DNA from 4 places in the Janthinobacterium kochi genome. Region 2 is predicted to be linked to each of the others. Evidence: predicted binding sites of a transcription regulator. Region 2 holds the regulator's gene; each other region holds the start of a gene.

Region 1 (7,356 bases), on a different contig from region 2:
CATTCACCATGTGAATATCTTGGTGGCAGGCTTTGCGGCACAGGCAGACGCGCCGGCGCCGCGTTTCAATCAGCCACGCCCAGTGCGCGTAAAACAGGCAAGGTGCGCGCAGAAAAATATTGCGCGCGCGCCAGCAGTTCTTCCAGGTTTTCCTCTTCCGTCAACAAGGGCTGCCCGTCCCGCGTCAGCAGCTGGTTCAGACGCAGCAGCACGGGCCACGTCGCGCTCACCCATTCTTGTGGCGCTTGCCAACCTTGCAGCTTCGCCCACAGGAACAGCTGTTGTAAATGAGACACAACCACGCCGCCCCCCGTCAGGGGGCTGGCAAGGATGTGCAGATCGGTTCTGGCCAGCGCCTGTTCCAGCAAGTGCGCATTTAACCGCGCCGTCTGCGGCCGCGCCACGGCAATGTCGGCCTCGTCCTGGACGGCAAGCAGGCTGCCCTTGCTGACCAGTACCAGCATGATCTGCAGCAAGGCGGCCAGGCTGGCTTCGCTGCCAGCCATTCGCTGCTCCAGCTCGCCTATCGTATACACGCGATGGTCGGCCATGGCGTCGAGTATGGGCGCATACACACGCTCGTCCATATCGGCATCGCCCAGCACGCCATGCACGCTCAACACCACTTCGTCGCGGGGTACGGCCAGCATCACGCGCACGGCCCGCAAAGCGCTGGCCTGGGCCAATGGCGTCAGCCTGCGTGCGCCCTTGACCCAGTAATCCTTGCGGAACTGCTCGTTGACGAGAAAGGCACGCGTCGTCTCGCGGAAGATGGGATCGGGTATCTCGGCAAGGAATTGCTGGTGCTCGGCCGTCAGGTTCAACATGTCGATCAGAGCGGTATAGTTGGCGGAGGCGACGAACTCCAGCTTGGCCTCGCCCAGCATGGCGGCCAGGCGGGAAAATGCCATCGGCTGCCAATCAGAATTGAAATATTCGTGCGCAACATAGTTGCGGTCCAGCGCTTTCAGCTTCTCGAAACGGTCCAGCAACAGGGGATTAGCCTCCAGGTAGCGTGGTTGCACGGCGATCATCCGTTCAACGAAATCGATGGCACCGTCGACTCGTGCCAACACACCCACGCCGGGCGCGCTCATGACGCGGCTATGTTCGGCCAGCAGGTCGCGCATCGGCATCATGGCCCCCCAGCCCGGCTGCGTGTTATAGCTGATATAGGCAACGCCGCCCACTTTCAGCTTGCGCTGCAGGAAGTCGACGATCAAGGCGCGATTTTCCGCCGAGACCCAGCTCCATATCCCGTGCAGGCAAATAAAGTCGAAATCGGGCAAGTCATCGCGGCAGCAAAACTGCGCGAACGATTCATCCGTGAACTGCGCGCCGGCGCAGGCTGCGCTGGCCAGCTCCTGCGCAAATGCGGCCTGCGAAGGATTGAAATCATTGCCATACCAGCGCGTGGCGGACGCCGCCGCATGGATGTTGGCGCTGATGCCCTGGCCAAAGCCCAGCTCGCAGGCCGTGCCGCTGGCCGGCAAGGCGAGGCCGGCGGCCAGCAGGGGCAGCCGCAGGCGCAAAGGATTCAATTCTTCGTAATAGCCATAGGTATAGGCGATTTCGGCCATGTAGCCGGCATTCCAGTTGCTCATCTCGCATCCTGTCAAGATCAGTGGTACTGCGCGCATCGCACAGCGTTCGAGCGCCAGAATACCCTATCGCGCGGCGTCACCATACTATAAACAGACGGCGTTTGAAAGCGCAGTTCATGGCGGCATGGCAACGGCGGCACGGGCGTGGCTAGGCCGGCGGGGCCAGATGAACGGGAAAGCGGCCGGACCGTCGCGCCTGCAGTCCCGGTGACATGCCGGCGCCCACCTTATTCCTCGTCAGGGTCCAGCCCCTTCAGGGCGACGTGTACGGCGCGCTGCGAAAAGCCGCGCTGCATCAAAAAACGCATCTGCTTGTTGCGCTGTTCGGCATCCTGCGCCACTTCACCAAATTTGCGGCGCCACACTTCGCAGGCGCGCGCGGTCTCGCCTTCGGCCAGGCCCGCCTTGAGTTCCTGCAGCGCTTCGCCGCCTATGCCATGGCTTTGCAATTCCGCCATGATGCGGCTATTGCCGAAGCGGGCCGAGCGGCGATGGATCAGCGATTCCGAAAAGCGCTCCTGCGACAGCCAGTTGGCTTGCTCCAGGCTGTCGAGCAAGGCTTCCACGTCATCGCCCTCCTGCGCATGGCGCTGCAGCTTGCGCCGCAATTCCATGCGGCTATGCTCACGCATCGATAGAAAGCGGAGCGCCCTGCCCTTCAGGCTTAGTTGTACTGCGGCCATACACCCACCTTGTCTTTCATTCCACGATCACAGCACCCAAACACAATCGCCGCCCAGCGCAACAGCGCGGGACGGCGATCAGGGTCCTACCTTGCGGCAAGCCATGCGTAGGTCGGATTAGGCCTCTTGGGCCGTAATCCGACAACATTGTTGGCGTCTGATCCGACAACATTGTTGACGTCTGTGGTGTTGTCGGATTACGCGCGGATTTGCCGCGCTAATCCGACCTACTCTGCCTTGGCTTCCGCCTTGGCAGCCTTGTCAGCGGCTTTATCCGCTTTTTCCGGCTTTTCAGCAGCCAGCGGTGGCAGTTCGCGCACGCCCAGCGAAGCGCGGACCTTGTTTTCGATTTCGCGGGCCAGCGCCGGACGCTCTTGCAGGAAGGCACGGGCGTTATCCTTGCCCTGGCCGATGCGTTCGCCGTTGTAGCTGTACCACGAACCGGATTTTTCCACGATCTTGGCATCCGAGCCCAGATCCAGGATTTCGCCTTCGCGCGAGGTGCCGGCGCCGTACAGGATGTCGAAGTGCGCTTCCTTGAACGGTGGCGCGATCTTGTTCTTGACGACCTTGACTTTGGTTTCGTTGCCGATCACTTCGTCGCCGGACTTGATCGAGCCGGTGCGGCGGATATCGAGGCGCACGGAGGCGTAGAATTTCAGCGCATTGCCGCCGGTGGTGGTTTCCGGGCTGCCGAACATCACGCCGATTTTCATGCGGATCTGGTTGATGAAGATGACCAGGGTATTCGTACGGTTGATAGAACCGGTCAATTTACGCAGGGCTTGCGACATCAGGCGCGCTTGCAAGCCTGGCAGGGAATCGCCCATGTCGCCTTCGATCTCGGCGCGTGGCGTCAGTGCCGCCACGGAGTCGATGACGACCAGGTCGACGCTGCCCGAACGCACGAGGGCGTCGCAGATTTCCAGCGCCTGCTCGCCCGTATCCGGTTGCGAGATCAGCAATTCGTGCAGGTTCACGCCCAGTTTTTGCGCGTAACCGACGTCCAGCGCGTGCTCGGCATCGATAAAGGCGCAAGTGCCGCCCAATTTTTGCATTTCAGCAATGGTTTGCAGGGTCAGGGTGGTTTTACCCGACGATTCCGGACCGTAGATTTCCACCACGCGGCCGCGTGGCAAGCCGCCCACGCCCAGCGCGATATCGAGGCCGAGCGAACCGGTCGACACGACTTGCACTTCTTCGATCACCGCGCTGGCATCCATGCGCATGACCGAACCTTTGCCAAACTGCTTCTCGATCTGCGCCAGTGCAGCGGCGAGCGCCTTGGCTTTTTCCGATGCGGGTACTACAGCTTTTTTATCGTCCATATGTTCTTTCAGCCGTTCTACAGTTGCGAATCCATTTGAATCCTGCAGCCTGCGATAGCGCCAGTGGGTTAAATTCTTTACACAGACAGTACTGTATAAAAAAACAGTGATCAATGCAAGCGGAACGTGGATTTGTTTTGAAACAGATCAATACAACCCTGGTTTTTCACAAAAACTATCCACCTTGCGGAAAATGAAACACAATACAAGCTTCTACCGTCGCAAGCATAGGAAGTGCACCATGCGTATTTTACTTGCCGAAGATGACAGCGTGCTGGCCGATGGCCTGACCCGCTCGCTGCGCCAATCCGGTTATGCAATCGACTACGTCAAGACCGGCCAGGAAGCCGATACGGCCCTGTCCACCCAGGAATTCGACCTGCTGATCCTCGACCTGGGGCTGCCGAAGATGTCCGGCCTGGAGGTGCTGCGCCGCCTGCGCGCGCGCGCCTCGCTGCTGCCGGTGTTGATCCTGACGGCCGCCGATTCCATCGAACAACGCGTGAATGGCCTCGACCTGGGTGCCGATGATTATATGGCCAAGCCGTTCGCCCTGTCGGAACTGGAGGCAAGAGTGCGCGCCCTGACGCGCCGCGGCGCCGGCGGCGGCGCCACCGTCATCAAGCACGGCCCCCTCAGCTACGACCAGGTGGGGCGTAGCGCCTACATCAACGATCAGATGCTCGACCTGTCGGCGCGCGAACTGGGCTTGCTGGAAATTCTGCTGGGCCGCACCGGCCGCCTCGTTTCGAAAGAGCAGCTGGTCGACCACCTGTGCGAATGGGGCGAAGAGGTGTCGAACAACGCCATCGAAGTGTATGTGCACCGTTTGCGCAAGAAGATCGAGGTGGGCGGCGTGCGCATCGCCACCGTGCGCGGCCTTGGTTATTGCCTGGAAAAATACTCGGAAGCGGCGCGCCTGAATGCCGAAGCGGGCGAGTCGGCAGGCCCGGCCAGCGGACCCGTAACCAAGTGAAGGCGCGCGAGGCGCCAGCGGACGAGGCGGACGACGACGACTGGTTCGAGCCGCCCACCACGGAGCAGGATGACACCATCGAGCATTCGCTGTTTGGCGAAATCCTCGACTGGATGCTGGCGCCCTTGCTGCTGCTGTGGCCGATGAGCATCGCCATCACCTATCTGGTGGCCAAGGGCATCGCCAATCAGCCCTTCGACCATGCGCTGGAAGACAGCGTGACGGTGCTGACGCAACAGGTCAAACAGGCCGACGGCGCGATGCTGCGCCGCGTGCCGGACAAGAACAGCAATAACAAGGGCCGCGACTTCCTGCGCGGCGACGATGTCGATACCCTGTATTACCTGGTGGTGGGCGGGCACGGCGAATACCTCGACGGCGACCGCGACTTGCCGCCGCCGCAAGACCCCGACAAATACCGCAGCGGCATGGTGCTGTTTCGCAACGACACCATCCACGGCACGCCCGTGCGCGTGGCGTTCAGCTATCTCGACATGCCGTCCGGCAGCGGCGACGAACCGCGCCGCACGCTGGTGCAAGTGGCCGAGACGCTGGAAAAGCGCGCCCAGCTGGCCAATGAAATCATCAAGGGCGTGATCTTGCCACAGTTCATCATCCTGCCCGTGATCCTGGCCCTGGTCTGGTTTGCCCTGGCGCGCGGCCTGTCGCCGCTGGCGCAATTGCAGGAGCGCATACGCGCGCGGCCGCCCGACGACCTCTCCCCCATCGAATCGGGCCAGGTGCCCGAGGAAATCACGCCACTGGTCGGTTCGCTCAACGAGATGCTGGCGCGGCTATCGCTGTCGATCGACATGCAGAAACGCTTCATCGCCGATGCCGCGCACCAGATGAAAACACCGCTGGCCGGCATGCGCATGCAATCCGAGCTGGCCCTGCGCCAGACCGACCACGACGAGATTCACCGCTCGCTGCTGCAACTGGCGAAAAGTTCGGAAGCGGCCACGCGCCTGGTCAACCAGCTGCTGGCCCTGGCGCGTGCGGAAAACCAGCCACAGGCGGGCACGGCGTTCGAGCCGATCGAGCTGAGCGAACTGGCGCGCGGCGTGGTGCAGGACTGGGTGCAAGCCTCGTTTGCCCAGCATATCGACCTGGGCTTCGAGCAGCCCGCCTATTCGATCATGATTTCCGGCAATGCCATGATGCTGCGCGAGCTGCTGAGTAATTTGATCGACAATGCCCTGCGCTACACGCCGGCCGGCGGCAGCGTCACGATACGCGTGCGCAGCACCCTGGAACTGGCCATCCTGGAAGTGGAGGATACGGGCCCCGGCATACCGCCGGCCGAGCGGGCGCACGTGTTCGAACGCTTTTACCGTATTCTCGGCAGCAATGTCGACGGCAGCGGACTGGGCCTGGCCATCGTGCGTGAGATTGCCCAGCAGCATGGCGCCGAAGTCGACATTTTTAACAATCCGCGCGCGCAGTCGCCGAAGCTGCCGGGCACCCTGCTGCGCCTGAGCATCGCCCTGCTGTTGCCGGATGCGCCAGAAGAGGATCACATCACGTATGGATAAGCCGAGAACAACCGTTCCCCCGGCACGGCCGGCGCGCACGCCCAGCCCCGAACTGCAGGCGCGCCTCGATGTTCACTGGCACAAGACGCGGCGCCTGACGGCCATCCTGCTGCTGATCTGGCTGCTGACGGGCTTTCTGACCGTGTTTTATGCGCGCGAACTGTTGCACCTGAACTTGTTCGGCTGGCCGCTGCCCTTCTACATGGCGGCCCAGGGCGCCTCGCTGGTGTATCTGGCCATCATCGCCTTCTATGCCTGGCGCATGCGGCGCCTGGACCGGGCTTTTCATGCCGAGGAGCACGCATGAACGGCCAGCGCAGCTTCTTTGCGCGGCTGTGCCGCTACTACCTGCTGTTTACGGCCGGTTTTGCCGCCTTCCTGCTGGCCCTGGCGGTGCTGGAACAGGAGGGCATGCCGCGCGCGTGGATCGGCTACCTGTTCATGCTGGTCACCATCACCCTGTACGCCACCATCGGCGTCATCAGCCGCACCTCGAATGTCACCGAATACTATGTGGCAGGGCGCCGGGTGCCAGCCATGTTCAACGGCATGGCCACGGCCGCCGACTGGATTTCGGCCGCCAGCTTCATCAGCCTGGCCGGCGGCCTGTACCTGAATGGTTTCGACGGCCTGGCCTTCATCATGGGCTGGACGGGCGGCTATTGCCTGGTGGCGCTCTTGATCGCACCCTACCTGCGCAAGTTCAGCCAGTACACGATTCCCGACTTCCTCGCCGCCCGCTACGGCAGCGGCACCGACAAACGCGGCGCCAGCGTGCGCGTGGTGGCCGTGGCCGCCACCATCATCGTGTCGTTTACGTATGTCGTGGCGCAGATCTATGCCGTCGGCCTGATCGCCTCGCGCTTCACGGGCGTGGATTTTTCCGTCGGCATCTTCCTGGGCCTGGCCAGCATCCTCGTCTGCTCCTTTCTTGGCGGCATGCGCGCCATCACCTGGACGCAGGTGGCGCAGTACATCATCATCCTGGTCGCCTTTCTGATTCCCGCCATGTGGCTGTCGGTCAAGCATGCGGACAATCCCGTGCCGCAGATCGCCTACGGCAAGGTGTTGCCGCAACTGAGCGCGCGCGAACACGTGCTGGAAACGGACCCGAAAGAAAACGAAGTGCGCGCCATCTTCCGCCAGCGCGCGCAAAGCTACCAGGCGCGCATCGCCGGCTTGCCCGGCTCCTGGGAGCAAGGCCGCCTGGCGGCCCAGCGCCAGCTCGAT
Region 2 (7,356 bases):
AATGACATCGGCTGGCCTGGAGCCGTTAATCATCTTGACGATTTGTTCGAAGATGATCCGATGGTCATAGCGATAGAAATCCTCCGCATGCATGAAGTCGGCGATGCGGTCATACGCTGCATTGTCGCGCAGCAGACCACCGATAACGGATTGTTCTGCTTCGATCGAATGCGGCGGAATACGGAGGGAATCCAGTTGCGGATCAGAGGGGGCGTTCATGGCGCGAATTATACCCGCTTCGGCGTGCTGGCAAAAATAAAGGGCTGAAATTGAGCGAAAAAAAGGGCACAAAAAAGCCGGGCGAACCCGGCTTTTCATACTGCGGCAGCGCTTGCGGGCCAGGCCCGCAGACGATTACGCGTTCGCGTCTGGAACGACAGCGATAACAACTTCCACGACCACGTCGGTGTGCAGAGCAACCGAAACGTTGTGCTCGCCAACGATCTTCAGCGGGCCGGTAGGCATGCGGATTTGTGCTTTTTCAACAGCAAAACCTTGCTTGGTCAGCGCTTCAGCGATGTCGAAGTTGGTGACGGAACCGAACAGACGGCCATCGACGCCAGCTTTTTGAGCAACTTGAACGGTCAGACCGCTCAGTTTTTCGCCCTGGGCTTGCGATGCGGCCAGTTTGGCGGCAGCAGCTTTTTCCAGTTCGGCGCGCTTGACTTCGAATTCAGCCACAGCGGTAGCCGTAGCACGACGTGCCAGGCGTTGCGGGATCAGGAAGTTACGTGCGTAACCGTCTTTGACTTTGACGACTTCGCCGAGGTTACCGACGTTAACAACTTTTTCTAACAGAATGATTTGCATAGTTCTTCTCCAGGAATATCTGACCGATTAAGCGTGGTGCAGATCGGTGTATGGCAGCAGCGCGAGGAAGCGAGCGCGCTTGATTGCGGTGTCGACTTGGCGCTGGTAGTGCGCTTTGGTACCGGTCAGGCGTGCTGGCATGATCTTGCCGTTTTCTTGGACGAAGTCTTTCAGCGTGTCGACGTCTTTGTAGTCGACTTGCTCAACGTGAGCTGCGGTGAAGCGGCAGAACTTCTTGCGTTTGAACAACGGATTTTGCTGTTTGCGTTTTTCTTTAAGCTTGAGCTTATTTTTGTCGAACTTTTTACCGAATGCCATGTCAGGCTCCTGTATCTAAAATGCGCTAGTCGGGGTGACTGCACTAAAATCAATGATGTGAAACACCAAACTCTTGCTGTTGCGGCTCTTCCTCGCCAGGAAACCCGTGAACTGATAGACCCCGCCCAAGCTTGCCTGACTGAACCGGCCTGAAATTTCGCCAGCGGCTAGCGCGGCAACATCAAACTCGGTCAAACGGGCAATCCCTGCTTCCATCTGCTGCGAACTGTGTTGCAATACTGCATTCACAATCGGCAGCCCTGCCGGGGTATAGCGCAATATTTCGCGCTCGGCAATGATGGCGGTAACTTGTAGCTGGTTCAGCGCACGATCCTGGTCAAGAATTAAGCTGCTGCTGCGGCTGGAGCGGCTGCTGGTGCTTCGGTGCGGTGGCTTTTGGCCGCGTCTTCGCGTTGTACCGATTTCATCATCGGCGAAGGAGCTGTTTCAGCTTTCTTCATTTTAACGGTCAGGTGACGCAACACGGCATCATTGAATTTGAATGCTGTTTCCAACTCGACCAGGGTCTCGTTGTCGCATTCGATGTTCAGGCAGATGTAGTGTGCTTTAGGCAGCTTTTGGATCGAGTAAGCCATTTGACGGCGGCCCCAATCTTCCACGCGGTGAACCGAACCGCCGCGGGTGGTTACGCTGGCTTTGTAGCGTTCGATCATCGCGGGCACTTGCTCGCTTTGGTCCGGATGGACGATAAAGACTATTTCATAATGACGCATGCAAACTCCTTCAGGTCGGATTGATAATCGCCCACCCCGGCGTCAAGACGGGTGTGGGAAGGTCAGCCGAAGATTATAACCGCCTTTTGCAAACGTTTCAATCATTCCTTCAACAAGCGGCCCATGCACGGGCCTGGCCAGGCGCTTTTTCCTGTGCATTCCAGTATTTCGCACGAAATTCACGCAAATAAGGCAAATCCCCTTGCATAGTGGGCGATACTGTACAAAAATACAGACTGTTCATATAGACAGCATTTTAGTATGCACCCACCGCTCATGATCAAGCTGACAGCACGACAAGAACAAATCCTGAACCTGATCAAGGACGCGATTGAAAACACGGGTTTTCCTCCCACCCGTGCCGAAATCGCCAATGAACTGGGTTTCAAATCGGCCAATGCGGCCGAAGAGCATTTGCAGGCCCTGGCCCGCAAGGGCGCGATCGAGATTTCGCCCGGCACCTCGCGCGGCATCCGCCTGATCGGCACCGCAGCCGAAGCGGCGCCATCGAAGGTGCCTGCAGCACTGCTGATGTCGCTGCCCCTGATCGGCCGCGTGGCTGCCGGTTCACCCATCCTGGCACAGGAAAACCTGGAAGCGAGCTACAACGTGGACCCGGCCCTGTTCTCGGCCAAGCCCGACTTCCTGCTGAAGGTGCGCGGCTGGTCCATGCGCGACGCCGGCATCATGGATGGCGATTTATTGGCCGTCAAGAAAGTCGACAGCGCCAAGAACGGCCAGATCGTCGTCGCCCGTATCGGCGACGAAGTCACCGTCAAGCGCTACAAGAAGACGGGTTCCGTCATCGAACTGCTGCCGGAAAACCCCGACTTCAAGGTCATCACCGTATCGCCGGAAGATGAATTCGCACTGGAAGGACTTGCAGTGGGCTTGATGCGCAGTTGGCATTAAGTTGCATGCCGGGGTCAGACCCGGCGGGGGAATACGTCCCAATGGGACGTATTCCGATCGCGAAGCGACTGACCCCAGTTTTTAGTTGCGGTCCCCTCTCATGCCTGACACGCAAGTTTCGATGCCCGACAAAACCGTAGCGAGCGGAAGGGAGAGGTGGCCGAGAAGCGGAACCGTACTCTAGTACGGTGAGCATCGCAAGCCGCCTATACCGACGCGCAGTAGGTTTGGTTGGGCATCATTCCTCAAGCGCGCTGCGGAAGTCTTCAAGCAGATCCGCTTCATCCTCGATGCCGACTGACACGCGGATCAAGGACTCGGCAATGCCCATGTTGGCGCGGCGTTCGGCACCCATCTCGTAGAAAATCGTATGCGCGACGGGAATGACCAGGGTGCGCGTGTCGCCGAGGTTGCTCGCTGGAATGGCCAAGTTCAGGCGATTGAGGAAATCGAAGCAGTCGATGCCGTCCTTCAATTCAAAGCTGAACAGCGAGCCATAGCTGCGGAACAAGTCCGTCGCCAGCGCGTGCTGCGGGTGCGACGCCAAGCCGGGATAGTGCACGGCAGCCACGCGCGGGTCGGCGGCCAGCATGCTGGCCAGCGCCAGGGCGTTCGAGCAGGTGCGGTCCATGCGCAAGGCCATGGTTTCCGCGCCGACGGCGATATGGTGCGCCGCCTCCGGGCCCAGCGATGCGCCGAAATCGCGCAAGGCCTTGGCCCGGATTTGCGCGATGCCCCACTGCGCTGGCGCCGCCTTCTTATAATTGTCGAAAATGTTCGGGTACTGCGTCCAGTCGAACACGCCCGTGTCCGTCAAGCTGCCGCCCAGCGCATTGCCGTGGCCGCCGATGGATTTCGTCAAGGCATTGACCACCAGGCCAGCACCCACCGCTTTCGGGCGGAACAGGTAAGGCGTCGTCATGGTGTTGTCGACGATATACAGAATGCCCTTCTCGCGGCACAAGGCGCCGATCTTTGCCAGGTCGGCGATCTGCGTGCGCGGATTGGCGATGGTTTCCACGAAAACAATCCGCGTTTGCGGCGTGATGGCGGCCGCCACGTTGGCCACCTCGGTGGCATCGACGAAGGAGACGGCGATGCCCTGCCCCGTCACCGTTTGCCACAGGCTGTTGGTGTTGCCAAACAAAAAGGCCGACGACACCACATGGTCGCCCGCGCGCAGCAGCGACTGCACCACGGCGCCGATGGCGCCCATGCCGGTGGCGAAACACAAGGTCGCCACGCCATCTTCCATCTTGTTGACCTTGTCTTCCAGCGCGGAAACGGTCGGATTGCCCTGGCGGCCGTAGCGAAAGCCCGGCTCCTTGCCCTGGAACACGGAAGCGAGCTGGCGCGCGTCGCTGTAGCCGAAAGCGACGGAGGTATGCACAGGCTTGTGCAGCGAGCCGTGCTCGATGCCCTTGCGGCGGTCGTTGTGCAGAATGGTGGTGGTAAAGCCGTAGTTTTTTTTATCGTTCATGATCGCGGAGAAAAAAATGCCCGGCATCGGCCGGGCAAGTTACCTATGCTTCTGTCGTCGCCAGGTTCAGGTTCAGCTGGGAACGCGGCGTATCTTCCGGCGCTGTCGCCTTCGGATGGTGGCGCGCATATTCCAGGCGGTCCAGGTATTCCTGCGACACGTCGCCCGTCACGTACACGCCATCGAAGCACGACGCCTCGAAGTTCGTCAGGGCCGGGTTGACGTCGGCGATCGCCTGCTTCAGGTCGTCGATATCCTGGTACACCAGGTAGTCGGCCGTGATTTCGCGGCACACTTCTTCCGTCGTGCGCCCGTAGGCGATCAGTTCGTCGCGCGTCGGCATGTCGATGCCATACACGTTCGGGTAGATGACCGGTGGCGCGGCCGAGGCGAAGATGACTTTCGTCGCGCCCGCTTCGCGTGCCATCTGCACGATTTCACGGCTGGTGGTGCCGCGCACGATGGAATCGTCGACCAGCAACACGACTTTATCCTTGAATTCGGACGGGATCGCGTTGAGCTTCTGGCGCACGGATTTCTTGCGCGCCGCCTGGCCCGGCATGATGAAGGTACGGCCGATGTAGCGGTTCTTGATGAAGCCTTCGCGGTATTCCAGGTTCAGCGCCAGTGCCAGCTGGATGGCGGCCGGACGCGAGGAATCGGGAATCGGCATGACCACGTCAATATGTACGTCAGGCAATTCGGCACGGATCTTTTCAGCCAGGTATTCGCCCATTTTCAGGCGCGTGGCGTACACCGAGGCGCCGTCGATGACGGAATCGGGACGGGCCAGGTAGACGAATTCAAACACGCAGGGATTCAGGCTGGCATTGTCGGCGCACTGGGCGCTGTGCAATTTCTTGTCGGCATCGATGAAGACGGCTTCGCCGGGACCGATATCGCGCACGAAGCGGAAGCCCATGCCTTCCAGGGCCACGGATTCGGAGGCGATCAGGTATTCAGGACCCAGCTCCGTTTCATTGATGCCCAGGCACAGCGGACGGATGCCGTGCGGGTCACGGAAGGCCAGCAAGCCCACGCCGGCGATTTGCGCGACGGCAGCGTAGCCGCCCTTGACGCGGCGGTTCAGCACGGTGATAGCCTTGAAGATGGCTTCCGGGTCCAGGTTCAGGCCCGTCGTCGCTTCCTGGATTTCATGCGCCAGCACGTTGAGCAGCACTTCCGAATCGGAATCGGTATTGATGTGGCGGCGGTCGTTCTTGAACATTTCCTGTTTCAACTGTTCCCAGTTGGTCAGGTTGCCATTGTGCGCCAGGGTGATGCCGAACGGTGCATTCACATAAAACGGCTGTGCTTCCTCTTCGCTCGACGAACCGGCCGTCGGGTAGCGGCAATGGCCGATGCCCGTCGTGCCTTGCAGCGAACGCATGTTACGCGTACGGAAGACGTCACGCACGAGGCCATTGGCTTTGTGCATGGAAAACATACTGCTGTGATTGGTCGCAATCCCTGCCGCGTCCTGACCGCGATGTTGCAAGAGCAACAATGCATCATAGAGCAATTGATTGACAGGTTGATGGGAAACGACGCCGACGATGCCACACATGGTGTGCTCCTAAACTGTGCTACTGATTTTAAAAAAATTCAAAATTTCACATGCTGCGCGTAAGCGGCTGGCAGATAAGGCTTGATGGCGCGCGCGCCCTGCTCCGCGAACGGGCTGAGCAGCGCGTTTTTCCAGAATGACTGCTGCGGTATGGAAGTCATGCCACACAAGATGACGGCGGTCAGCACGATCACAAGGCCCCGCGCCACGCCGAACAGGCTGCCCAGGGTGCGGTCGGCCAGGCTCAGGCCCGTCACCTTGACCAGTGCGTCGACCGTCATGGAAAGCAATCCCATCAAAATACGCACGCCGATGAACAGCACCACGAAAGCCAGCAACAGACGGACGGCTTCGCCCGGCACGGCTTCCGGCAGGAATTTCGCCAGGGTGGCGCCATACGCGTTGGCAATGACGAATGCCACGATCCAGCTGACCAATGACAGTATTTCCTTGACCAGGCCGCGCATCATGCTGATCAGCACGGAAGTCACCAGCACAAACAGCACCAGATAATCGAAGATCGTCACGCGCGTTCAGCCTTGCAACATCACGCCGGCACCAGCGAACCGCCCAGGCCCAGCTTTTGCAGCTTGGCGCGGGTCTTTTCGGCATCTTCGCGGTTGCCGAACGGACCCACGCGCACGCGGATACGCTCGCCCGCCGGGCTGGAGACTCTCTGCGTATAGGATTTGATGCCCGCTTCGCGCAGCTTGTCCTGCAATTCATCGACCTTGTCCTGCGTCGCCAGGGCTGCCACCTGCACCACGAACTTGCCGTTGCCGGCGTCGTGTGCCTTGTCTTGTGCTTTCTCTTGCGGCTTGTCGAGTGGCTTGCCTTCCAGAATCGCCATGGCGCGCGCCGCATCGTCGGCCGATTGCGCCGGCTTGGCCGGCTTGGTCTCAGGCTTGGCTTCCGCTTTTACCTCATGCTTGGGTTCAGGCTTGGGCTCATGCTTCGGTTCCGGTTTCGGTTCCGGCTTGGTTTCGTGCTTCGGCTCCGGTTTTGGATCCACCTTGACCGGCTTGGGCTCGGGCTTCGGTTCCACATAGGCCGGCTTGGCAGGCGCAGGCTGGACGGCCGCCAGCACGGGTGCCGGAGCCTGTGCCGGCGAGGGGCTGGCCGCTGGCGGCAGGGGCGCGTCGATGATTTCCTCGGACTGGTCCAGGCCATTCGATGCGGCCTGGGCCGGGACGGCCGGCACGGGCGCCGGTGCAGGCGCGACGGCCTTTTCCTTCGACGGAATGTCGATGGCGATATCGTTGAAAGGTGCCTTCGGCTCGGAATCGAGCAGCATCGGCAAGCCGACAGCGACGCCCAGGGCCAGGGCAATGGCCCCGACCAGGCGACGGCGGGCGCGCTTTTTTTCAGGCAAGACCGGGTCCGGCGCTTCCTTGCCGCCCCGACGCGAACCGCCGCCACCGGAGGTGTTGGCGGCGCGTTTGCGGGTCGGCGACTGTGCTTCGCCAGGGACATAAAAGCCGCTGTCTTCGCCAGAGGATTCTTGCTTGTTTTTAAACAGTTTCGAGAACAAGCCC
Region 3 (7,356 bases), 140 kb from region 2:
AAGCAAAGATTTTCAACCTGGAGTACGAGTTTCGCATCCACCGGCTGAAACTCGATTACATCACCCTGGCCGATGTCCGGCCGGCCGGCAGCGACCTGGAACAACTGGCCGTGGAGCACCAGGCGGGCATCGCCGGCCTGCGCAGCTTCGTCGCCGCCAATTTTACGCATTTCAATGCCGCGAGCTGTTCCTCGCTCAGCTGCATCCCCACGCGGGCGCTGGGCGATGACGAGCGCTACCTGCATCGCATCTGGATGGGCGGGCCGTTGCCGGCCATCGCTTATGCGGCGATTCAGCAGTGGGGCGCGGCGCTCGACGAGGTGCGGCAGAATGGCGGCGCGCCGTATGTCTCGATCCTGTGGGTGTGGGATGCGCAGCAATTGCGCCATGACGCGCGTTTCAGTCCCACGGGCGGCGCCGGGCGCTACACGATAGGGCGCTATGCCATCGGCGGCACGACGCTGCATATCAACTCGCTGCGCGCGCTGGCGCTGGACTTTGCGCCGGCCCGCTTCGATATCCTCAATACCCTGCATGCGCAGCGCTACTTTGCCACCTTGTCCGATTATTTCCGCATCCTCATCCTGTGCGAATACGGCGGCATGTATATGGATGTCGATACGATCCCGCACAATCCGGCGACGATTTTCCTGATGAAGCCGGAAGTGCCCGATTATTTCCAGCGCAAGGATGGTGACAGCGAAGAGCGCCGGCATGTCAGCTGGATGAATCTGTTCCTCGATGAAACGGGCATGCTGATCGCCAAGAAGAACGATGCCGCGCTGCGTGTGATCCAGCGCAATGTGAATCTCGCCTATGCGGGCATCAATGGGGAGATTCCCCGCTCCTGCCCGCAATTCGAGGCGCAGCTGTTTGGCCAGTTCTATGCCGAATGGAAGAAAAACCTGGGCGTGACCCTGCTCAGCCATGCCGAGTTTTACCAGCGCTATTGCGTGCTGTATGACGGCGCGCGGGAAGCGGTGGCGGGCGGCATCCGCGGCATGCGCTTGCTGGACGATATCATTACCGACATACATATCCCGCTCAGCGACGAGGAGCGGCGCGCGTATGCGCGCTGCGTGGCGCGGCTAGCCGAAATCGACTGGCAACTCGATGATCCTTTGCGCCTGCCCGACATCGTCGATGTGTTCGATATCGAGGAAGTGCCGCGCATGGCGTATGCGGCCCAGTTGCGGGCGGAAATCGATCATTTTCACTATTACTCGGTGCTGTCGGACGACCCGCAGCTGGACCGCGTGAATGCCGTCTTTTGCCGCTACTTGCTGGCCCACCGCTCGCAGCAGATTGCTGCCGGTAATTTCTGGCGCCCCACCGTGGGCCGCCACGGAAGCCGCATGCCGGCCGCCGGCGATGCCGCCCCGTCCGGCAACGAAGTGCAGGCGGGCCTGCTGTCGCATGCGCCGCTCAAGCTGGTGGCGGGCGAACTGCTGGGCGACGAGGCGAAGAACCGCATGGCCAAATTGCTGTTTGCCACCAGTTACCTCGAATACTGTTCGTTCGGCAATAAACTCAATCTGCAATTTGTCGAACTGCAGCGGCGGCAGAACATCGACCCCTACCTGGCGCACATTCACGGCCTGCATGACGAGGACGAGCGTTTCATCGGCTTCTTCACGGCCGCGACGATGGCCGAGTTCCAGGCTTGCGGCGCCGTCTCGTATTACCGCGATGACATGAAGGCGCTCGACGATGCGTATGATGCCTTCGTGCTCGCGCATGCGCGCGCCGACGACTGTTTCGTCAGCAGCCTGGCCATCGACGAGAAATACCGGGGCCAGGGTTTATTCAGGCAGATGTTCCATGAAATCCGTGACCTGGCCAGCCGCAAGGGGTGCGCGCGCATCACCTTGACGGTATGGGAAAAGAGCGAAGCGCTGCAAGTGTATCTGCACAAGGGCTTTCGCAGCGTGGGCACGTTCGACTATGCTTACAGCCTGTTTTATGACCGTTTGCACTTCCTGGTGTATGAAGGAAACTGAGGAGGGGAACGGAGGCGGGAAACTGAAGGAAGCGGGGGCGGCCGGCAGCCGCCCCGTGCATGCTTACAAAGCCAGGAAAGCCAGGGCCGCCACGGCCGTCGGCAGCAGGGCGCCGGCCAGCAGGCCGACAGCGCCGATCGATTCATCCTGGAAGCCGCGGCGCAGCAGGGATACGCCGGCCGGGTTCGGCGCGTTGGCGATGACGGTCAGACCGCCACCGGCCACGGCACCGGCCACCAGCATGTATTTCGCTTCGTCCGTCATGCCGACGATCAGCGAACCGAGGTAAGTCAGGGCCGCATTGTCGGTGATCGCCGTCAAGCCCAGGGCGCCGAAGAACAGGGCCAGCGGCTTCAGGCTCGAGACGATGGGCTGCAACCACCATTGCTGCATGCCGCCCAGTACCACCAGGCCGCCCAGGAAGAAGCCGACCAATAAACCCTCTTTCAGGATCAGCGGGCTTTGATAGCGCTCATATGCCTGCACGAAGCCGAGGAAGAACAGGAACAGACCGAAGAACAGCACGGGATGGTGTGCCAGTGCCACCACGCCGCCCAGCACGATCATGTGCACCACGCTGACGGCCAGCGGCACTTTCGGCGCTTCGACTTCGCCGGCCTTCGGCTTGATATCGGAGGTGTTGCTGTGCAGGTATTTGCGCAGCAATATGCTCACGCCCGTGGCGTTGACCAGCACGGCGATGGCGGCCTTCCAACCGAAATGGCTGGCCATGTAGGCGCTGTCCCAGTTCCACGTGGTGGCCACCATCAGCACGGGCGGCGCCGCGTACGAAGTCAGGGTGCCGCCGATGGAAACGTTGACGAACAGCACGCCCAGCGCGCCGTATTTCAGCCATTCAGGAATGCCCGGGCGGAAGATTTGCGGCGCCAGCATCAGCGCGGCCAGGGTCATGGCGGCCGGTTCCGTGATCATCGAACCCGTCAGGGGTACGAGCGCCAGGCCCAGCCAGACGAGGGCCAGTTCCGTGCGCAGCGGCATCACGCGCGCCACGCCTTTGAGCAGGCGCTGCACGGCGTCGAGCACGGGGCGCGAGGCGGCCACCACCATGACGACGAAGACGAACAGCGGTTCCGTGTACTGGCGCGATTCGGCATACTCGATGGCCGCATCGCCGCCCGAGACAAAGGCCATGATGATGATCAGAATGAAGGCCCAGAAGCCGAACACGACTTCCACTTCGCCCAGCAGGTGCAGCAAGCCAGCATGACGGGGGTGGCGCTGCGATAATGTTTCAAACGACTTGGCGGCGAAGGTGTGGATGAGCGCAAGGCCGAAGACGATTGCGCTGATGAGTTGGATGGTAGTCAAATGCGTTTCCTTATGGACGGAGGAAGCCGCCCGGTGCATCGCCGGGCGGTAAGGAGAGTGCTTATGGTACAGCAATCGATGCCAGAAACGGGGTTTTTCGGACATCGTGGGAGCGCTGCCGGAGGGAGTGCGAACAGATAAGCCTTGCCAAAAGTGGGCGCGGATAGTACTGTATATGCATACAGTATTTATCTTTATATTTAATTATGCAACATTCACAATTGATGGCCTCGCCTGAAGCCTTGCACCCGTCTTTATGGCGTGCATCGCAGCTGGGACAGGGCGCCGTGCGCTGCCTGGACACGGGCTTCGCCGCCCTGTCCGCGCAACTGCCCGGCGGTGGCTGGCCCAGCGGCAGCCTCATCGATCTGCTGGTGCAGCAGCCGGGCAGCGGCGAATTGCGTTTGCTGGCGCCCGCGCTGGCGCAGCTGCCGGGCTTGCCCATCGTGCTGTTGCAGCCGCCCCATCCGCCGCAGGCGCTGGCCTTGGCCGCGCAGGGTCTGGCACCATCACAGCTGCTGTGGCTCAAAAGCGCCGGCAGCAAGGATGCCTTGTGGGCGGCGGAAAACATCTTGCGCAGTGGCAGTTGCGGCGCCTTGTTGTTCTGGCAGTCGCACGTGCGCGCCGACAGCCTGCGCCGCCTGCACCTGGCCGCGCAAAGCGGCAACACCCTGTTCTGCATGCTGCGCCCGCTGCACGGCGCGCAGGATGCGTCGCCGGCGCCGCTGCGCCTGTCCGTGCGCCCGGCCGCCGGCGGCATCGAGATCGGCTTCATCAAGCGCCGGGGACCGCAGCGCGACGCGCCCCTGTTCCTGCCCCTGCAACCTCCTTCTTTACTGCTGCGCCATGCGACTCTGGATCGGCCTGTGCCTGCCCCGGCTCCCGCTCGAAGTGTTTTGCCCGCGCTGGTCGGCTGACATTCTCGGCGTGGTGCTGGAGCAGGAGCAAGTGATGGCCCTGTCGCCGCTGGCACGGGCGGCCGGCATCCGGCCGGGCATGCGCCGCGCGGGCGCGCTGATGCTGGCGCCGCAGGCGCGCCTGCATGAACGCTCGCCCGAGCTGGAAGCGCAGGCCCTGCAAGCGGTGGCGCTGGCGCTGCTGCAATACTCGCCGCTGGTGGCGCAGGGCGAGGAAGCGACCCTGCTGGTCGATGCGGGCGCCAGCCTGCGCCTGTTCGGCGGCGTGCGCGCCCTGTGCCGGCAGATTGCGGCCAGTTTGCGCGCGCTCGGCTACACGGCCCAGCTGTCGTGCGCGCCCACGGCGCGCGGCGCCTGGTTGCTGGCGCGCGCCGCTACGCGCCGGGGCCGCGTGCTGGGCATGGATAGTCTCGTGCGCCGCCTCGACCGCCTGCCGTGCGCCTTGCTGCCACCCGCGCGCCCCTATCTCGACTGGTTCGAGGGCATCGGTTGCCGCACCCTGGGGCAGCTGCGCCAGTTGCCGCGGCCCGGCTTGCAGCGCCGTTGCGGCGGGGCCTTGCTGGACATGCTCGACGATGCGCATGGCCACAGCACGGAATTGTTCGTGTGGCTCGAAGCGCCGCCCACGTTCCGCGCCAGCCTGGAATTGTTCGACCGCGTGGAGCATGCGGACGCCTTACTGTTCGGCGCGCGCCGCCTGCTGCAGCAAATGACGGGCTGGCTGTGCGCGCGGCAATTTGCCGTCGAGCGCATACAACTGCTGCTGGCGCACGAGCGGGGCAGGGTGGCGCGCCCGCCCACCGTCATCGACCTGGCGCTGGGCGAGGCCGTCTGGCGCGACGAGCATCTGGTGCGTTTGCTCAAGGAGCGCCTGGCACAGCTGGTACTGGACGCGCCCGTGATCGGCTTGACCCTGGAAGCACTGCAGGTGCAGCCCATGGCGCCACCCAGCGAGAGCCTGTTTCCCGAACCGGGCGGCACGCCGCAGGAGCGCCAGCGCCTGATGGAATTGCTGGTGGCGCGCCTGGGCGCGGAGAATGTCTTGCAGGCATCCCCGCGCGCCGATTACCGGCCCGAAGCGGCCAACCAGTGGCTGCCGTTGCCGGCCAAGCCCGTTTCAAGAAGCGCGCTACCGGATTTGCCGCCCGGCTTGCCCGGCATGCCCCGTCCCGGCTGGCTGCTGGCCCAGCCCATCGCCCTCTTGATGCGCGAGCACCGGCCCTTTTATGGCTCGCCCCTGAAGATGGTGTCTGTCGCCGAGCGCATCGAGGCGGGCTGGTGGGGCCAGTCGCAGGCGCGCGATTATTTCATCGCCGAAGGCCTCGACCACGCCCACTACTGGGTCTACCGCGAACGCATCGCCGGCAGCGGAGAAGACACCGCGCCGCGCTGGTTCCTGCATGGCTTGTTTGGCTGAATGTGCTGTCCTGCTGAAACGGCCATGCTTGGCTATACTTGCTCGCACCGCGTCAACCACTTCAATAAGGATTCCCATGTCCCAACTCTCCGACTTTCCCATCACCGAGAAATGGCCTGCCCGGCATCCCGAGCGCCTGCAGCTGTACTCGCTGCCCACGCCGAACGGCATCAAGGTCTCGATCCTGCTGGAAGAGCTGGGCCTGGCGTACGAGCCGCACCTGGTCAGCTTCGAGCAAAACGACCAGCTGTCGCCCGCCTTCCTGTCGCTCAATCCGAACAACAAGATTCCCGCCATCCTCGATCCGCACGGTCCCGACGGCAAGCCGCTGGCCCTGTTCGAGTCGGGCGCCATCCTGCTGTACCTGGCGGAAAAGACGGGCAAGTTCCTGCCGCAGGACGCGGGCCTGCGCTATGCAACGATACAGTGGCTGATGTTTCAGATGGGCGGTATCGGCCCCATGTTTGGCCAGGTGGGCTTCTTCCATAAATTCGCCGGCAAGGACTACGCAGACAAGCGCCCCCTTGACCGCTATCTCGGCGAGGCCAAGCGCCTGCTGGGCGTGCTCGAGCAGCGCCTGCAGGGCCGCGACTGGATCATGGGTAGTCAGTACACGATTGCCGACATCGCCATCTTCCCGTGGGTGCGCTGCCTGGTGGGTTTTTATGGTGCGGGCGAGCTGGTCGGTTTTAATAACTTCCCGAATGTGCAGCGCGTGCTGGACGCGTTTCTGGCCCGGCCTGCCGTCATCAAGGGCCTGGATATACCGAAGCGCGATTAAGGTTGGCCAACTGCGGCGGTGGCCGGGCGGCGCTACAATGCGCCATCGGCCGCCCTGCGCGGCAGCTTTGATCTGAGACAATGAAATCCACCCGGCAAGATTTTCCCGGTGCGCATGGCCATGTGCTGGCGGCGCGCCTCGACGCACCCGACGACACCGTCCGCGCGTACGCGCTGTTCGCCCACTGTTTTACCTGCGGCAAGGACGTGCTGGCCGCGCGGCGCATCGCGCAAGGCTTGACGGAGCACGGCATCGCCGTGCTGCGCTTCGACTTCACGGGGCTGGGCGCCAGCGAGGGCGAGTTTGCCGCCACGAATTTTTCGTCGAATGTCGACGATTTGCTGGCCGCTGCCGATTTCCTGCGGGCAAAACATGCTGCGCCGCAATTGCTGATCGGCCACAGCCTGGGCGGCGCCGCCGTGCTGGCCGCTGCCGCGCAAGTGCCGGAAGCGACCGCCGTGGTGACCCTGGCCGCCCCCAGCACGCCCGCGTATGTCACGCGCATGTTCAGCGCGCACCTGGAGCAAATCGCCGCCGAGGGCGAGGCACTGGTGCAACTGGAAGGGCGGCCATTTCGCATCCGCCAGCAATTCGTCGACGACGCGGGCAGCCACAGCCTGAAGGAGCACATCGCCGGCCTGCGCCGCGCCCTGCTGGTGATGCACGCGCCGAACGACACGACGGTGAGCCTGTCGAACGCGATGGAGATATTTATGGCCGCGAAGCACCCGAAAAGCTTCGTCTCGCTCGACGATGCCGATCACTTGTTGACGGGGCGCAATGACGCAGCGTATGTCGCCAATGTGATTGCCGCCTGGAGCGCGCGCTATATCAACTAAGCTGAACTAAGCGGTCGCGCATGAAAAACGCCGCGTCAGCAGAAGCTGGCGCGGCGCAGATCGGGGGGAGGAA
Region 4 (7,356 bases), on a different contig from region 2:
CTACAACTTCAACACCTCGCCTGCCTACGACTTGAGCCGCGATACCTATGGCGCCTTCGTCGAGTTGCTGGCACCGCTGACCAAGTCGTTCGAAATGACCGTTGGCGGCCGTTACGATGCCGTCAAGGCGATCGATGACAAGCTGAACAGCAAAACTGTCGGCAAAAAAGACAGCGCCAATACCTACAAGGTATCGGCACGCTGGCAGCCGGTACAAACCGTGCTGATCCGCGGTTCCTACGGCACGGGCTTCAAGGCGCCAAGCATGCTGGATCTGGCACAGCCATTGGTCACTGCAGGCTTTACTGCCAAGAAATTTGATTGCCCTTACCCAGGTACGGCACTGTGCCGCGCGGAAGCAACGCAATACAACGCCATGTCGGAAGGCAATCCTGAGCTGCAATCGGAAAAATCGAAACAGTTCACCCTGGGCTTCCGTGTCGAGCCTAGCGCGGCCTTCTCGTTCGGCGCCGACCTGTGGGACGTGAAACTGCGCAATGCCGTATCGGAAATCACCGAAGCGCAGGCATTTGCCGATCCAGTCAAGTACGCGACGAGCTTCACGCAATATATCGAACCATCGACCGGCAATCCCTACTACGCGTTCAAGAAACTGTCGGTCAACATCGGCAAGAAGGAATACCGTGGTATCGACTGGGATCTGTCGGCCAACCACAAGTTTGACTTCGGCAAGCTGACCGCCCAACTGAGCGGTACGCACATGTTGCACGCCAACTACACCAAGGCAGGCAGCAACAACGTGTTCACCAGCAACATGGACTTCTTCGGCGACACCAACGAAGTCACGTTCCGCAACCTGATGAAGCTGACGACAACCCTCGATACGGGCCGCCTGAGCAACACGGTAACGGTCAACTACCGTAACGGCTACACCGATGCAGCCGCTACCGTGTACGACGTAGCAGCCGCAAAAGAAGTGAAGGATTTCCGCCTGCAAGTTCCGTCGTACACCACGTTCGACTGGCAAGCGCGTTTCGCCTTTGACAAGCAAACCACGATCCGCGCAGGCATCAAAAACCTGTTCGACCGTGCACCGCCGCTGTCGCTGCGTTCTTCGTCAGGCCACCAAGTCGGTTTCGACCCACGCTACGCCGATCCAATGATGCGTTCGTTCTACATCACCGGCAACTACAAGTTCTAATTTGACGTCGTGAATTAGCTTGTCTGGAAAGCGCCTTGCACTTCACCGTGCAAGGCGCTTTTTTTATGCAGCAACATACTCCACAGGCGAAAAAAAAGGAGCGTCAGCTCCTTTTCCGTACCTGTACAACTGCTTTTATGCAGTCGCTTCGCCGCCCAATGCTTCGACCACGTCGGCCATCAGCTTGGCGAGCTCGCCCGTCATCAGCATCAGGTCGCCGTCGAAACGCTCGTCGTCGTTCTTCGTGCTCGATTCCGTTTCCTTGATCACGTCCAGCGGCTTGACGCTCTTGATGGCCAGGGACTCCGTCAGCACGAACGAGATCTTGTCGTTCCACGTCATGGCCAGGCGCGTGCACTGCTTGCCGGCCGCGATGTGGCGGCGCACGTCGTCCGCTTCCAGGGTGTGGCGCACGTAGCGCACGGTGGCCTTGCTCTCGCCCGTGGCGCGCAATTCAGTGTCCATGTCGACCGTGAAGCCGGCAGGCGCATCGTCGGCCTGCAGCCACTCCGTCATCACCGCCACGGGCGAGCGCTGCACGCGCAGGCTTTCCAGCGGCAGTTTGTCCACGGCTTTCAACAGCAGCTTGATGACTTCATCGGCTTTTGCCGGGCTGGCGGCATCGACCACCAGCCAGCCATTGACCGGGTCGATCCAGGTCCAGACGTTGCTGCGGATGCTGAAGGCGCGCGGCAGCAGCTCGTCGGCCACGCGTTCCTTCAATTCTTTCATGGCTTTCTTGCCAGGCGCAAATCCTTGCGCTTCTTCCATCTCGGCAGCGCGGGCCTTGGCCACCTGGTTGATAACGGTGGCTGGCAACAGTTTCTTTTCCGTGCCCAGCAAGATCAACATTTGCTTGTTGACCACGTGCACCAGACCACCGTTCGGGCGCGGCGTATCCCAGCCCTGGCGCATCAGATCCATGCTGGTCGCCGGCGTAAATTTGTTCGAGGACAAGGCCTCTTCCAGTTGTTCTGGCGTGTAAGCCCACGGTGCGGGCAGGCGGTAAATCTGAAGATTCTTGAACCACATAGTTTTTGTCTTCCGTTTGTTTCAGTAGTGCCAGGGGAACGCCATTCTACACTTTCGACGTGAAAATGCCGTCAAAAGCGCGGTCCGGCGCGGTATGTATCTTGTAGGAAACGCCGCTAGAGGCTGGGAAACAGCTCCGCCTGGGCCGGCGCTTGCCGCGTCACCACGGCCGGATCGCACAAGGTCGAGATGCGCACGCCCAGCAGGCGGATTTTCTTTTCAAATGGCACGCGCCGCAAGCAGTCGCGGCTGGCGCGCAGGATGGCGGCGGCGTCCGCCGTGGCGCTGGGCAAGGTGATGTCGCGCGTGACGGTGCTGAAATCCTCGAAGCGCAGCTTGATGCCCACCGTGCGCCCCGCCAGCGATTGTTTATCCAGATCGCCCGCCACGCGCGTGCACAGGCTTTCCAGCTTTTCCGACAGGGTGGCGCGGTCGCGCACCACCTGCAAGTCGCGCTCGAACGTCGTTTCGCGGCTGACGGACTTGGTTTCCCGGCTCGTCTGCACGGGCCGCTCGTCGATGCCCAGCGCCGCCTGCCGCAGCCAGCCCGTGTACAGGTCACCGAACTGCGTGCGCAGCATGGTGAGATCGGCCCGCGCCAGCTCGCCGATGGTGACAATGCCCAGCGCTTCGAGCTTGGCCGTGGCCTTCGGGCCGATGCCATTGATCTTTTTTGCCGGCAAGGGCCACACGCGCGATGCAACATCCTCGGGCGACAAAATAGTGAGCCCGTCGGGCTTTTCCAGGTCGGAACAGATTTTTGCCAACAATTTGTTGGGCGCCAGGCCGACCGAGCACGACAGGCCTGTCGCCTCGAACACGGCCGCCTTCAGGCGCGCCGCCATGGCCGGCGCCTGCTCGCCGTATTCCGTCAGGTCGACATAGATTTCATCGATGCCGACGTTCTGGATGATCGGGCACAGCTGGGCCACGGCTTGCTTGAAGCGGGCCGAATACTCGCGGTAAGCCTCGAAGTCGGCGGGCAGCAGGATGCTGTCGGGCGCCAGTTTGGCCGCCTTCATGATGCCCATGGCGGAAAACACGCCAAACTTGCGCGCCGCGTAGGTCGAGGTGGTGACGACGCCGCGCCCCACGTAGTCGCGCATGCGCGCAAACTGCCGCGTGCCATCTTCCTGCAGCACCGGTTGCTGCAATCGCCCGCCGCCGATGACGACGGCTTCGCCGCGCAATTCGGGATATTTCAGCAGTTCCACAGAGGCAAAGAAGGCATCCATGTCCAGGTGGGCTATCCAGCGGCGGGCGGGTGGCTCGGGAAGTGGGGAGGCAGATGTGGTCAAGGACACCTCGCGGCAGGATACTGTAGTTATATACAGTATCGCTGGAAATGCCCGTGGATGCAAGTTGAAACGCATGCGCACCGCAGTTGCTTTTCTCAATGGCAAGATTACAATCCTGACACAACTATTCAAAGGAGTCGCCTTGTCCATTACCCATCACGCTGCGCGCCGCCGGTCCGCCTGGTTATCCATCTTGCCGGCCCTGCTGTTGTCCACCCTGGCGGCATCCGCGCTGGCCGCCGACGCCGCCACCGCCCCCGTGGCCGCCAAGACAGCCTGGCAGGAAACGCGCCACGGCACGCTCGTCACGGACGACTACCGCTGGCTGCAAAAGAAGACCGATCCTGCCGTGATCGACTACCTGAATGCGGAAAACGCCTACACGGCGGCCGTCACGGCCCCGATCCAGCCGCTGGCCGACAAGCTGACTGCGGAAATCAAGGGCCGCATGCAGGAAGTGGACCTGTCCGTGCCTGCGCGCCAGGGCAACTTTTACTATTACACGCGCACGGAAGCGGGCAAACAATACCCGCTGCATTGCCGCCGCCCTGTCGGCGCACATGGCGCCTACGATGCGCAGGCAGCTGAGGAAATCCTGCTGGACCAGAATCAATTGGCCGAAGGTCACAAATTCTTTGCCGTGCGCGCGTTTGCCATCAGCCCGAATGAGCAATTGTTGGCCTACACCACCGACACGACGGGTTTCCGCCAGTACGAGCTGCATGTCAAGGATTTGAAGACGGGCAAGTTGCTGGGCGACACCATGCAGCGCGTCACCTCGCTGGCCTGGGCGGCAGATAACGCCACCCTGATGCTGACGCAGGAAGACGCCACCACCAAGCGCGCGGACCGTTTGTTCCGCCTGGCCCTGGGCGGCACGGCGCAGCAGGTCTACCACGAGCCAGTGGAACAGTTCGCCATCGGCGTGAGCCGCACGCGCGATCATCGCTACTTTGTGCTCACCGCGCGCAGCACGGATACCAGCGAAGTGCTGCTGCTGCCAACGAGCAAGCCGCAAGGCAGTTTCCAGTCCGTGCTGATACGCGAAAAGGGCCACCGCTACGGCATCGAACACCGCGACGGCCAGCTGTATATTCTCACCAACAAAGATGCGAAGAATTTCCGCGTCGTCAGCGCGCCGCTGTCTGCGCCGCAGCCGAAACACTGGAAGAGCGTCGTGCCGCACAACAAGGACGCCGTGATCCAGTCCATCGACGTCTTCCAGGGCCACCTGGTGGTGATGGAAAAGGCGCGCGCCCTGAACCGCGCGCGCATCTACGATTTCGCGCATAAAAACTGGAAGACGGTGCAGTTCGACGACCCCGTCTACCTGGCCACGGCGGCCGGCACACCGGAGTTTTCCGCCACACAATTTCGCATGTCGTACCAGTCGCCCGTCACGCCGCCCACGGTGATTGACGTCAACATGCAGGATGGCAAGCGCACGGTGCTGAAACAGCAGGAAATCGTCGGCGGCTTTGACGGTAGCCGCTACACGACACAGCGCTTGTGGGTGACAGCGCGTGATGGCGTGCAAGTGCCGCTGTGGGTCGTCTACAAGAAGGGCGTCAAGCTCGACGGTTCCGCGCCGCTGCTGCTGTACTCGTACGGCTCGTATGGCATTTCCACGGAGGCCAGTTTTGCCATCAGCCGCATCAGCCTGCTGGAGCGGGGCGTCATCTATGCCCAGGCGCATATCCGCGGCGGCACCGACATGGGCGAAGCCTGGCATGAAGACGGCATGCTGATGAAGAAGAAAAACACCTTCAATGACTTCATCGACAGCGCCGATTACCTGGTGCGTGAAAAATGGACCAGCCCGAACCGTCTGATCATCCAGGGTGGCAGCGCCGGCGGCCTCTTGATGGGTGCCGTCGTCAACATGCGTCCCGACCTGTTCCACGCCGTGCACGCGGCCGTACCGTTCGTCGACGTGATGAACACCATGATGGATGCCAGCCTGCCGCTGACCACGGGCGAATACCTGGAATGGGGCGACCCGAACCAGAAGGCGGCCTACGACTACATGCTCAGCTACTCGCCCTACGACAACATTGCGCGCAAGAATTATCCGGCCATGCTGGTGACGACAGGCCTGAACGACAGCCAGGTCATGTACTGGGAACCGGCCAAGTATGTGGCCAAGCTGCGCGCGTATAAAACGGACGGCAATGCGCTGCTGCTGAAAACGAATATGGGCGCCGGCCACGGCGGCGCGTCGGGCCGCTATAACGCCATCGCCGAGAACGCATTCAATATGGCGTGGATGCTGTCGCAGTGGGGTATTACCCAATAATGTAAAAAAGCGCTTGCACAAGGGTTTTAGCCATCCTATAATAGCGCCTCTTCCAGACGTGGTGACAAACGTCGGGATGGTTTTCTGAGACAAGCAACGGGTGCTTAGCTCAGTTGGTAGAGCGGCGCCCTTACAAGGCGTAGGTCGGGAGTTCGAGCCTCTCAGCACCCACCAAATCAGAAAACTGTCCAGTGCTTCATGGATCAGCAATACAGATCATACGAGCTTGGAGTGGTAGTTCAGTTGGTTAGAATACCGGCCTGTCACGTCGGGGGTCGCGGGTTCGAGTCCCGTCCGCTCCGCCAATAAAAGAAAAGCCCTTTGGTTCCCAGAACCGAAGGGCTTTTCCCATTTCAGAAGCAGAAAAAGCGCCAGCCCTCCCTCTCCCCGAAAATTTTTGCGTTTTTCAGCAAAAAACTGCTTTTCCCCCTCAAGAATAGTTGCACAAGCACGAAAGCGCCCCCTATAATAGTGCCTCTTCCAGACGTGGTGACAAACGTCGGGATAGTTTTCTGGGTATGCGGGTGCTTAGCTCAGTTGGTAGAGCGGCGCCCTTACAAGGCGTAGGTCGGGAGTTCGAGCCTCTCAGCACCCACCACCAATACAGAAAATTATCCAGTGCTTCATGGATCAGCAACACAGATCATACGAGCTTGGAGTGGTAGTTCAGTTGGTTAGAATACCGGCCTGTCACGTCGGGGGTCGCGGGTTCGAGTCCCGTCCGCTCCGCCAATAAAAGAAAAGCCCTTTGGTTCCTGGAACCGAAGGGCTTTTCCCATTCTGGGGTCAGACCCTCAACACCGCCAACGTCAAGCTCAACGCTAACTTGTCCGGGGGTCTGACCCCGGCTGTTAGAATCAGCGCTCATCCTGACTCTGCAGCTCCTGCCTGATGCGCCTGCCCCGCAGTCTTTCCCCCTACCTCGTCCTGCGCTTGCGCCTGGCCCATCATGCGTTGCTGCAATTTGCCGCCAGCCTGGCCAGTTCCATGGAAATCCTCGTGTTCCTGGCCGGTCCCGTCCTGCTGGGTTTACTCAGCGTCATCACCCTGCCCGGCTTTCTTGCCGTGAGCCTGCCCTGGCCTGCCGCTTTGGGTCTGCTGGGCGCGCAAGCTTTGCTGACCTGCCTGCCCGCCTGGCTGCTGCGCAAGCGATTGTTGCCGGCGAATACCGCCGCCTGGCTGCGCCAGCTGCCCTTGCCGACGCGTTTGCGCTGGCAAGCCGATATCGCCGTGGCCGGTGTGCTGATGCTGCCGCTGGGCCTCGCCTATGCCATCTCGGCCAGCATCTGGCTGCTGCAGTCGCCGCCCTGGCTACGTCCAGTTGCCGCGCCCGGCATGGCCGCCACCATTGCCGCCTGGCTGCTGGCCTGGCTGCTGACGACACTCATCGTGGCGCAGCGCCTGCGCGCGCCGCGCGCCGCACAAAGCGCGCGCCCACCCACGATGACGGCCTATGTGCCACAGCCTCCCCGCTGGCGCAGCGTGTTCCTGTGGCGCCAGTTGTTCTGGCTGCCGTTCTGGCGCAATGAAAACAGGATCGGCATCCAGCAAAGCGTGCTGCTGGCCAC

The links. The regulator LexA, encoded in region 2, represses DNA repair genes until DNA is damaged. The targets are predictions, from matches to a motif close to ACTGTATNNNNATACAGT.
Region 1: a site for LexA is predicted at 3,706-3,723, ahead of recA (recombinase RecA). Genes of this name have one in related genera too.
Region 3: a site for LexA is predicted at 3,498-3,515, ahead of imuA (translesion DNA synthesis-associated protein ImuA). Genes of this name have one in related genera too.
Region 4: a site for LexA is predicted at 3,512-3,529, ahead of dinB (DNA polymerase IV). Genes of this name have one in related genera too.

Annotation. Positions count from the first base shown of each region.
Region 1 is NZ_JBNYXO010000002.1:636,490-643,845, forward strand. It holds gene ACQ4WL_RS07230 (methyltransferase regulatory domain-containing protein) at 66-1,604, opposite strand; gene recX (recombination regulator RecX) at 1,832-2,287, opposite strand; gene recA (recombinase RecA) at 2,515-3,615, opposite strand; gene ACQ4WL_RS07245 (response regulator) at 3,857-4,591, shown strand; gene ACQ4WL_RS07250 (sensor histidine kinase) at 4,588-6,126, shown strand; gene ACQ4WL_RS07255 (DUF4212 domain-containing protein) at 6,119-6,433, shown strand; gene ACQ4WL_RS07260 (sodium:solute symporter family protein) at 6,430-7,356, shown strand, end outside.
Region 2 is NZ_JBNYXO010000008.1:167,535-174,890, reverse strand. It holds gene ACQ4WL_RS18440 (replicative DNA helicase) at 1-219, opposite strand, end outside; gene rplI (50S ribosomal protein L9) at 355-810, opposite strand; gene rpsR (30S ribosomal protein S18) at 838-1,128, opposite strand; gene priB (primosomal replication protein N) at 1,144-1,452, opposite strand; gene rpsF (30S ribosomal protein S6) at 1,473-1,862, opposite strand; gene lexA (transcriptional repressor LexA) at 2,139-2,774, shown strand; gene ACQ4WL_RS18410 (cystathionine gamma-synthase family protein) at 3,013-4,254, opposite strand; gene purF (amidophosphoribosyltransferase) at 4,298-5,821, opposite strand; gene ACQ4WL_RS18400 (CvpA family protein) at 5,860-6,348, opposite strand; gene ACQ4WL_RS18395 (SPOR domain-containing protein) at 6,369-7,356, opposite strand, start outside.
Region 3 is NZ_JBNYXO010000008.1:25,284-32,639, forward strand. It holds gene ACQ4WL_RS17785 (GNAT family N-acetyltransferase) at 1-2,000, shown strand, start outside; gene ACQ4WL_RS17790 (putative Na+/H+ antiporter) at 2,064-3,329, opposite strand; gene imuA (translesion DNA synthesis-associated protein ImuA) at 3,536-4,246, shown strand; gene ACQ4WL_RS17800 (Y-family DNA polymerase) at 4,176-5,663, shown strand; gene ACQ4WL_RS17805 (glutathione binding-like protein) at 5,740-6,444, shown strand; gene ACQ4WL_RS17810 (alpha/beta hydrolase family protein) at 6,525-7,283, shown strand.
Region 4 is NZ_JBNYXO010000010.1:85,508-92,863, forward strand. It holds gene ACQ4WL_RS20275 (TonB-dependent receptor) at 1-1,162, shown strand, start outside; gene ACQ4WL_RS20280 (recombination-associated protein RdgC) at 1,298-2,194, opposite strand; gene dinB (DNA polymerase IV) at 2,311-3,429, opposite strand; gene ACQ4WL_RS20290 (S9 family peptidase) at 3,635-5,788, shown strand; tRNA gene ACQ4WL_RS20295 (tRNA-Val) at 5,887-5,962, shown strand; tRNA gene ACQ4WL_RS20300 (tRNA-Asp) at 6,017-6,093, shown strand; tRNA gene ACQ4WL_RS20305 (tRNA-Val) at 6,311-6,386, shown strand; tRNA gene ACQ4WL_RS20310 (tRNA-Asp) at 6,444-6,520, shown strand; gene ACQ4WL_RS20315 (hypothetical protein) at 6,680-7,356, shown strand, end outside.